Regions from separate parts of the Paenibacillus sp. FSL H7-0350 genome, predicted to be linked through region 2. Evidence: riboswitches for the same ligand, from Rfam matches in the RefSeq annotation. Region 2 holds a riboswitch; the other holds the start of a gene.

Region 1 (3,448 bases), 460 kb from region 2:
CGCTGACGCTCCTTCAGCCACAGACTCTGCGGATGCGGATGGGCTGAATGGAACCGGGCAAACAGGAGATGGGGCGGGGCACCAGCCGTCAGCGCGCGAGCTTGCTTTTCGGGAACAGGAAGCGAAGCTGGCTGCTCTTATGGGCGTCATCACGGAGTATGTGGAGGAGAATAACCTTGGGGAACAGATTTTTGTTGCTGATAAGCCGCAGGGCATTGCCATCACGCTGAGTGACCGGTTCCTGTTCGATGCGGGAAAGGCTGAGTTGAAATCCCCTGCCTTCCCTGCACTGCGCCAGCTCTCCGGCCTATTCCGCGGTATCGGCGCTACCATCAGCATCGAAGGCCACACCGACAATGTTCCCGTGACACCAGGATCAGTGTACAAAGACAACTGGGAGTTATCGGGCGCCCGGGCGCTGTCCGTCCTGCGCTTTTTTCTGGACAAAGAGGGGCTGAGCCCTGATACCTTCCAGTACGCAGGTTATGCCGATACCCGGCCTGCTTACGATAATACAACCACTGAGGGAAAGCAGCGGAACCGCCGGGTTGAACTGATTGTGCTGCGCCAGCTTCAGGAGAAGGAGTAAGATACAGACGCAAAAAGACAGACCTCTCACATTAGTAACATTTAATGTTATAAAGAGAGGTCTGCCGTATTAACATCCGCTTCCGCAAATAAGCTACCTTTTATTCCCCAACCAGTTCCTTGTACGCAGCCGCATTCAGCAGGCCGGTTACTGCCTCTCCGAACTCTGCATCAAGCTCCAGCTCAAAAATCCAGCCGTCCCCGTAAGGGTGATCGTTGATCAGCTCCGGGCTGGCCTCCAGCGCATCGTTGATCTTGGTCACCTTGCCTGATACGGGTGAATATAGCTCCGATACGGTCTTCACGGATTCGATACTGCCCACGCTGTCGCCTGCGGAGATCGCCGCGCCTACTTCCGGAAATTCTACAAACACGATATCGCCCAGCAGATGCTGCGCATGATCCGTAATCCCTACACGTACTACGCGTCCCTCGCCCTGCTGCGCCCACTCATGCTCTTCGCTGTATAGCAGGTTGTCAAGCACTTCACTCATGTCCAAGCCGCCTCTTTTCCGTAATTGGAGTTCTAAATTTAGTTATAGCCTAAGTTATCGGCTTGCCTAATGTCAATATAACTGACAGTAAAATTAAATTTGTCAACTTTTTGACGTTTTTTGATTGACAGGGCAGAGGGTTACCCGGTTTAATGGAGTCAGTAGAAAAACATATGGTTTGCGAATGATGGCATAGGGAGAGACTGTCTCACAGGAAGACAGCGCCGAAGGAGTAAGCCCGGGATGGGTGAATCTCTCAGGCAAAAGGACCTTTGCCGGACGCATCTCTGGAGAGCATCCGGGTGCCTGTGCCGCAGGCTTCACGGATCACCAACGGGGAAACCTGCGCTTCATTGCAGGGTAACTCTCAGGTACCAAGGACAGAGCGGAAGTCCATTTATGCATGCGTGCATAATGGCTTTCGCCTGTCCTTTTTCGTATGTAATCAGACCAAGGGAGTGACAAGATGGAGTCTTTGAGAAGAACGCCTTTTTATGACCTCTATGCCGCTTATGCGGAGTCCAGATGTATTGATTTCGGCGGCTGGGAGCTGCCGGTGCAGTTCACCGGCATCGTGAAGGAGCATGAAGCCGTCCGTGAACGGGCCGGACTGTTCGATGTCTCCCACATGGGGGAATTCATGGTTACCGGGAGCGGTGCAGAAGCCTTCCTCCAGAGAATGACCACGAATGATGTCACCCGCCTGGAAGACGGCGCGGCGCAGTACACCCTGATGCTCTACCCAAGCGGCGGAGTGGTGGACGATCTGCTGGTATACCGGCTGGGCGTGGAGCGTTACATGCTTGTCGTCAATGCGTCCAATATCGACAAGGACTTCCAGTGGCTGCAGGAGCATCTTACCGCTGAATTCAGCGGCGTCAGCCTGAAGAATATCTCGGATGAGACGCTGCTGCTCGCGTTGCAGGGTCCGCTGGCAGAGACGATTCTGGCCAAGGTCACGCAGGTGTCTCTAACAGAGCTTAAGCCGTTCCACTTCCTCGAACACGCTGAAGTCTGCGGCGTCACCGTCCTGCTCTCCCGTACCGGATATACCGGTGAGGACGGCTTCGAGCTGTATGCTCCCGCAGATACAGCAGCAGCACTCTGGAACGGCCTGCTGGACGCTGGCGCTCCGCATGGCCTGACGCCTGCCGGACTCGGCGCACGCGATACGCTCCGCTTCGAAGCCAAGCTGCCGCTGTACGGCCAGGAGCTGTCGGCGGAGATTACGCCGCTTGAAGCCGGTGTCCAGTTCTTCGTGAAGCTGGACGCCGGCGATTTCATCGGCCGCGATGCCCTGCTGAAGCAGAAGGAAGCCGGTCTGCCCCGGCGTCTTGTGGGCCTGGAGATGATCGACCGCGGCATTCCCCGTTCCCACTACCCTGTGTACGCGGACGGAGTGAAGATCGGTGAAGTAACGACTGGCACCCAGTCCCCGACCCTGAAGCGGAATCTCGGACTCGCCCTGCTGGACGCTGCCTATACGGAGATCGGCACAGAGGTGTACGTGGAGATTCGCGGCAAGCAGCTCAAGGCTGCCGTCATCAAAGCCCCATTCTACAAAAGAAGCCAAGGAGTGAAGCCGCAATGAAGCACCGCTATCTGCCAATGACTGAGCAAGACCGCGCAGAAATGATGGAGACCGTAGGCATACAATCCATCGATGAGCTGTTCGCCGATATTCCGCAGTCTGTCCGTTACCAGGGAACCCTGCCGATGTCCGGCGCCTTGGACGAATACGCACTGCTTCGCCATATGAAGGGCCTGGCTGACAAGAATGCCGACTTCGATACCCACACCAGCTTCCTGGGCGCCGGATTGTACGACCACCACGTTCCGGTCGTCATCAACCATGTGATTTCCCGTTCGGAATTCTATACTGCCTACACTCCTTACCAGCCGGAGATCAGCCAGGGGGAGCTTCAGGCGATCTTTGAATTCCAATCCTATATCTGTGAGCTGACCGGCATGAAGGTTGCCAATGCCAGTATGTATGACGGCGCAACCGCCTTCTCCGAAGCGGCTGTGTTGGCCGCAGGCGCCACCAAACGCAAGAAACTGATTGTCTCCCGTACAGTTCACCCGGAAGCGCGTCAGGTGCTGCGTACCTCCGCCAACGCCTGGGGTCTGCAAATTGTAGAGATTGACTATGCTGACGGGGTAACGGATCTTGCCAAGCTGGCCGAAGCCATCGACAGCGATACCGCTGCCGTTCTGGTTCAGTCCCCCAACTTCTTCGGCGGGATTGAGGATCTGCGCGGGATCGAACCGCTGATCCATGCGGTTAAGGGACTGCTTGTCGTCAGCGCGAATCCCATTGCACTTGGCGTATTGGAGTCTCCCGGACGGCTTGGCGCAGATATCGT
Region 2 (3,448 bases):
CCGCTGCTCCACGAAATCCGTCCCGATCAGCAGAGTCACAGCCTCCTCCGCTGTGAAGCTGACCGGGGGCAGGAAATACCCCTTTACCAGTGAATATCCCTGACCTGTAGCTCCTACCACCGGCACTCCGGCTTCACTAAGCGCCTGGATATCGCGGTAGATGGTTCTTACACTAGTCTCGAAGACAGACGCCAGATCCTCTGCCCGTACGACCCCTTTGCGCTGCAGCTCCAGTACGATGGCTAACATGCGGTCTGTCTTGTTCATGCGGCGGCTGCACCCTCTTCATCCTGAAATCAGTTTATGTATTGATTATACTGATTTCCTGTTCGTTTTTCTCCTTACGGCTTCTGATGGAGTACAGAACGAACAGCAGAATGAACCAGAGCGGAGTAAACAGCAGCGCCGGACGGGTCTCGTCGGCAAAGAGCATGATCACTAGAATGGCGGCGAACAGCGTCAGGACAGCATAGTTAATCACCGGGGTGAACGGCGCTTTGAATTTGGAAGCGGCATGTAAATCCGGGCGGTTCCTTTTATACTTGATATGGCAGACCAGCACAACGCCCCAGACCCAGATGAAGCAAATGGCGCTGATTGTAGTCACGATGCCGAAGGCCTGACCCGGAATAAGCTTGCTGAGCAGCGCTCCGGCAGAGATTACTATAGTAGAAATAAACAGGGAATTCGCAGGCACATGATTCCGGTTCAGCTTGCCGAGCTGAGGGGAGGCCTGATTCCTTCTGCTCAGATTGTAGAGAATCCGGCTGGTCGAGAACATCCCGCTGTTGCAGGCGGAGGCCGCCGAGGTTAAGACCACGAAATTGATAATTCCCGCAGCAATCGGAATCCCGACCAGACTGAAGGTGCGCACGAACGGACTTTCAGACGCGCTAAGCTGGGTCCAGGGATTAATGCACAGCAGCACGAAGAGCGCGCCTACATAGAAGAACAGAATCCGCAGCGGAATTTTGTTGATCGCGGACGGGATGTTTTTCTCAGGATTCGCCGTCTCCGCTGCCGATACCCCCACCAGCTCCACGCCGACATAAGCGAATACCACCATCTGGAAGGAGAACAGGAAGCCCTTCACCCCGTTCGGGAATACGCCCCCGTGCTCCCAGAGATTGCGGACCGACACTGAGCCTGCATCCGTCTTGAACTGGGTCACCAGCAGGACAATCCCCAGGCCGATCAGGGCCAGAATCGTAACTACCTTGATCAGAGCAAACCAGAATTCGAGTTCCCCGAAGCTTTTGACCGTTAGCAGATTGAGTCCGAGCAGAATGATCAGGCAGATCACGGCCGGTACCCACTGCGGAATATCGAACCAGTACTGCACATAGACGCCCACTGCAATCACATCGGCCATCGCCGTCATAATCCAGCAGAACCAGTAGGTCCAGCCTGTAATGAATGCCGCGCGCGGCCCCAAGTAATCCTCAGCAATGTCTGTAAAAGATTGATACCCCGCCTTCGAGAGCAGCAGTTCCCCCAGCGCACGCATCACAAAAAACACGGCGATTCCCACGATCAGATACGTGAGCATGATGGAGGGCCCGGCCTGCTGAATCGCCTTGCCCGATCCCAGGAATAAACCTGTGCCAATCGTACCTCCGATGGCGATAAGCTGGACGTGCCGGTTTGCAAGCTCTCTTTTTAATTCTGTCTGTGCCATACCTGTTTCCCCCTTAATGTATACAATGCTGAAAATACGCAAAAAGGAGACTGGATATCATCCAATCTCCCGGTTCATAAGAGGTTCCAAATAAGCTATCTGCCCACGCTGAAGGGAATCAGCCAGGGAAATAGAAATCCGGTACTCTTCTGTCCTTTTGCCTGAGATTGTGAACCCTTCGGCGCTGCGGTCTCCCGCAGTCTCTCCAGAAGCTGCTCCAGCTATAGTGTGATCCATAGCCTTCATAGCTTGCGAATATTTAATTATTTGAAGCGGACTTCATCTAAATATTTGTCAATTCTATTCATAGCCCAGACTTCTGTCAATAACATTAGTTACATCGCTTGTTATTTAACCGTAATTTTGGTTTCCAGATCTTTATAATAGGTTTTAGCCCATTGGCCCTGTTTGTCCTTGAACATTTTCCCGCTGGCATCCTTGGCATACGTAAACGGCTTAACACTAATGGTCTTCGGGACGGCCGGAAAAGCACCGTAGTTCTGCTCCTCAGTACCGCTTGTCTTAACCTTCTCAAACGGCTTGCCCCACGGCGAGCTCACATTCCCTTTCTCATCCACAAGGTCATATAACATTCTCTCCGGGTTCACCTTGGACTTGGCCGCCGCCGGAACTGCACCCTTGAAGCTCACCTGCAGAGACATTGTTAACGGGGTCATCTGGAAGGATGTCACTGTGTAGCTGAATGTGCTGTTCTTCTTGGAGACGCCCGGATTCAAGCTTAAGAGGGCCCCCAACTTGTTCACTTGAACTTTAAAAACAAACGGCTCCTTCACCCCGTTGGCGTAAGTCTTCAGCGTAAGGTCGAATTTATCCGGGATTTGCTGCTTCATCGCGCCCTTATTCAGATAGATCAAGGCTGTGTCCGTATCCTCTGGATTTGTACTGATGGAAGTATCGTACAACAGCTTTTTCCCATTGATTAACACGTCCACATTCCTGGTCTGGTCTAGGAAAGAACCGTTCTTGTCCACCGTCCCTCCGTCCTGCCGGATGCCTGCGATAAATTGATTACTGTCATAGGTCAGATCGGTTAGTGTCAGGGTTACCCCCTCCTGGGTCACGGCCTGATTCGGGGCGGCAGCAAGCTTTTTCTGAACAATCGCCTTCAGAGTGGCGTTATCGCTGGCCGCGAATACGCTGCCCGCCTTATTATCCTTGTTAACATCGGCTGCCGCCGCTACGGGTAAAGAGTATCCCCCGCCGACAACTGTCCCTCCGAGTACAGCGGTTACTGCTGTTGCTATCATTGCTTTCTTCATCGTATTTAAGCTGATCGTGTACATAGCTTTTCTCCTTTGCTTTTGAAGAATATACAAGAATAACGCTTCCCGGCTGCTAGTTTGTGACATAAGTACAGAAATAACGTCTCTGCATAAAAGTCATTTTTGAATAAACAGAGTCATTTACAAGAAAGAATTCCGTTCATCCGCTCTACTATAATAAATTCATCCAGAACAAGTAGAGTGAGGTTAGAACTTATGGCAAATCCCGCACCACAAGCTATGAACACCAAGCTAGCGCCACCGCCCCAGGGCCGTTTCGGCCGTCTGCTGCACAATATCGTGCGATACCGGGTGCTGCTGTTGATGCTGCTGCCCACGTCGATTATCTTTTTCATCAACTGCTATATTCCGATGTTCGGATTATTCATTGCCTTCAAGAACATCAACTACATTGATGGCATTATGGGCAGTCCCTGGGCCGGGCTGGATAACTTCCGGTTCCTCTTCGCCACCTCTGACGCCCTGC

Evidence for each region. A riboswitch is a leader RNA that binds a small molecule or an ion and turns the genes downstream of it on or off. The one in region 2 is predicted to bind glycine.
Region 1: it holds a riboswitch for glycine, as region 2 does, so the genes downstream of both, gcvT (glycine cleavage system aminomethyltransferase GcvT) here and NYE24_RS18780 (amino acid permease) in region 2, are expected to answer to the same signal.

What each region holds. Positions count from the first base shown of each region.
Region 1 is NZ_CP151972.1:3,662,967-3,666,414, forward strand. It holds gene NYE24_RS16780 (flagellar motor protein MotB) at 1-589, shown strand, start outside; gene gcvH (glycine cleavage system protein GcvH) at 690-1,082, opposite strand; glycine riboswitch at 1,267-1,364, shown strand; gene gcvT (glycine cleavage system aminomethyltransferase GcvT) at 1,549-2,673, shown strand; gene gcvPA (aminomethyl-transferring glycine dehydrogenase subunit GcvPA) at 2,670-3,448, shown strand, end outside.
Region 2 is NZ_CP151972.1:4,119,065-4,122,512, forward strand. It holds gene NYE24_RS18775 (YafY family protein) at 1-267, opposite strand, end outside; gene NYE24_RS18780 (amino acid permease) at 302-1,678, opposite strand; glycine riboswitch at 1,818-1,897, opposite strand; gene NYE24_RS18785 (DUF5643 domain-containing protein) at 2,026-2,982, opposite strand; gene NYE24_RS18790 (ABC transporter permease subunit) at 3,202-3,448, shown strand, end outside.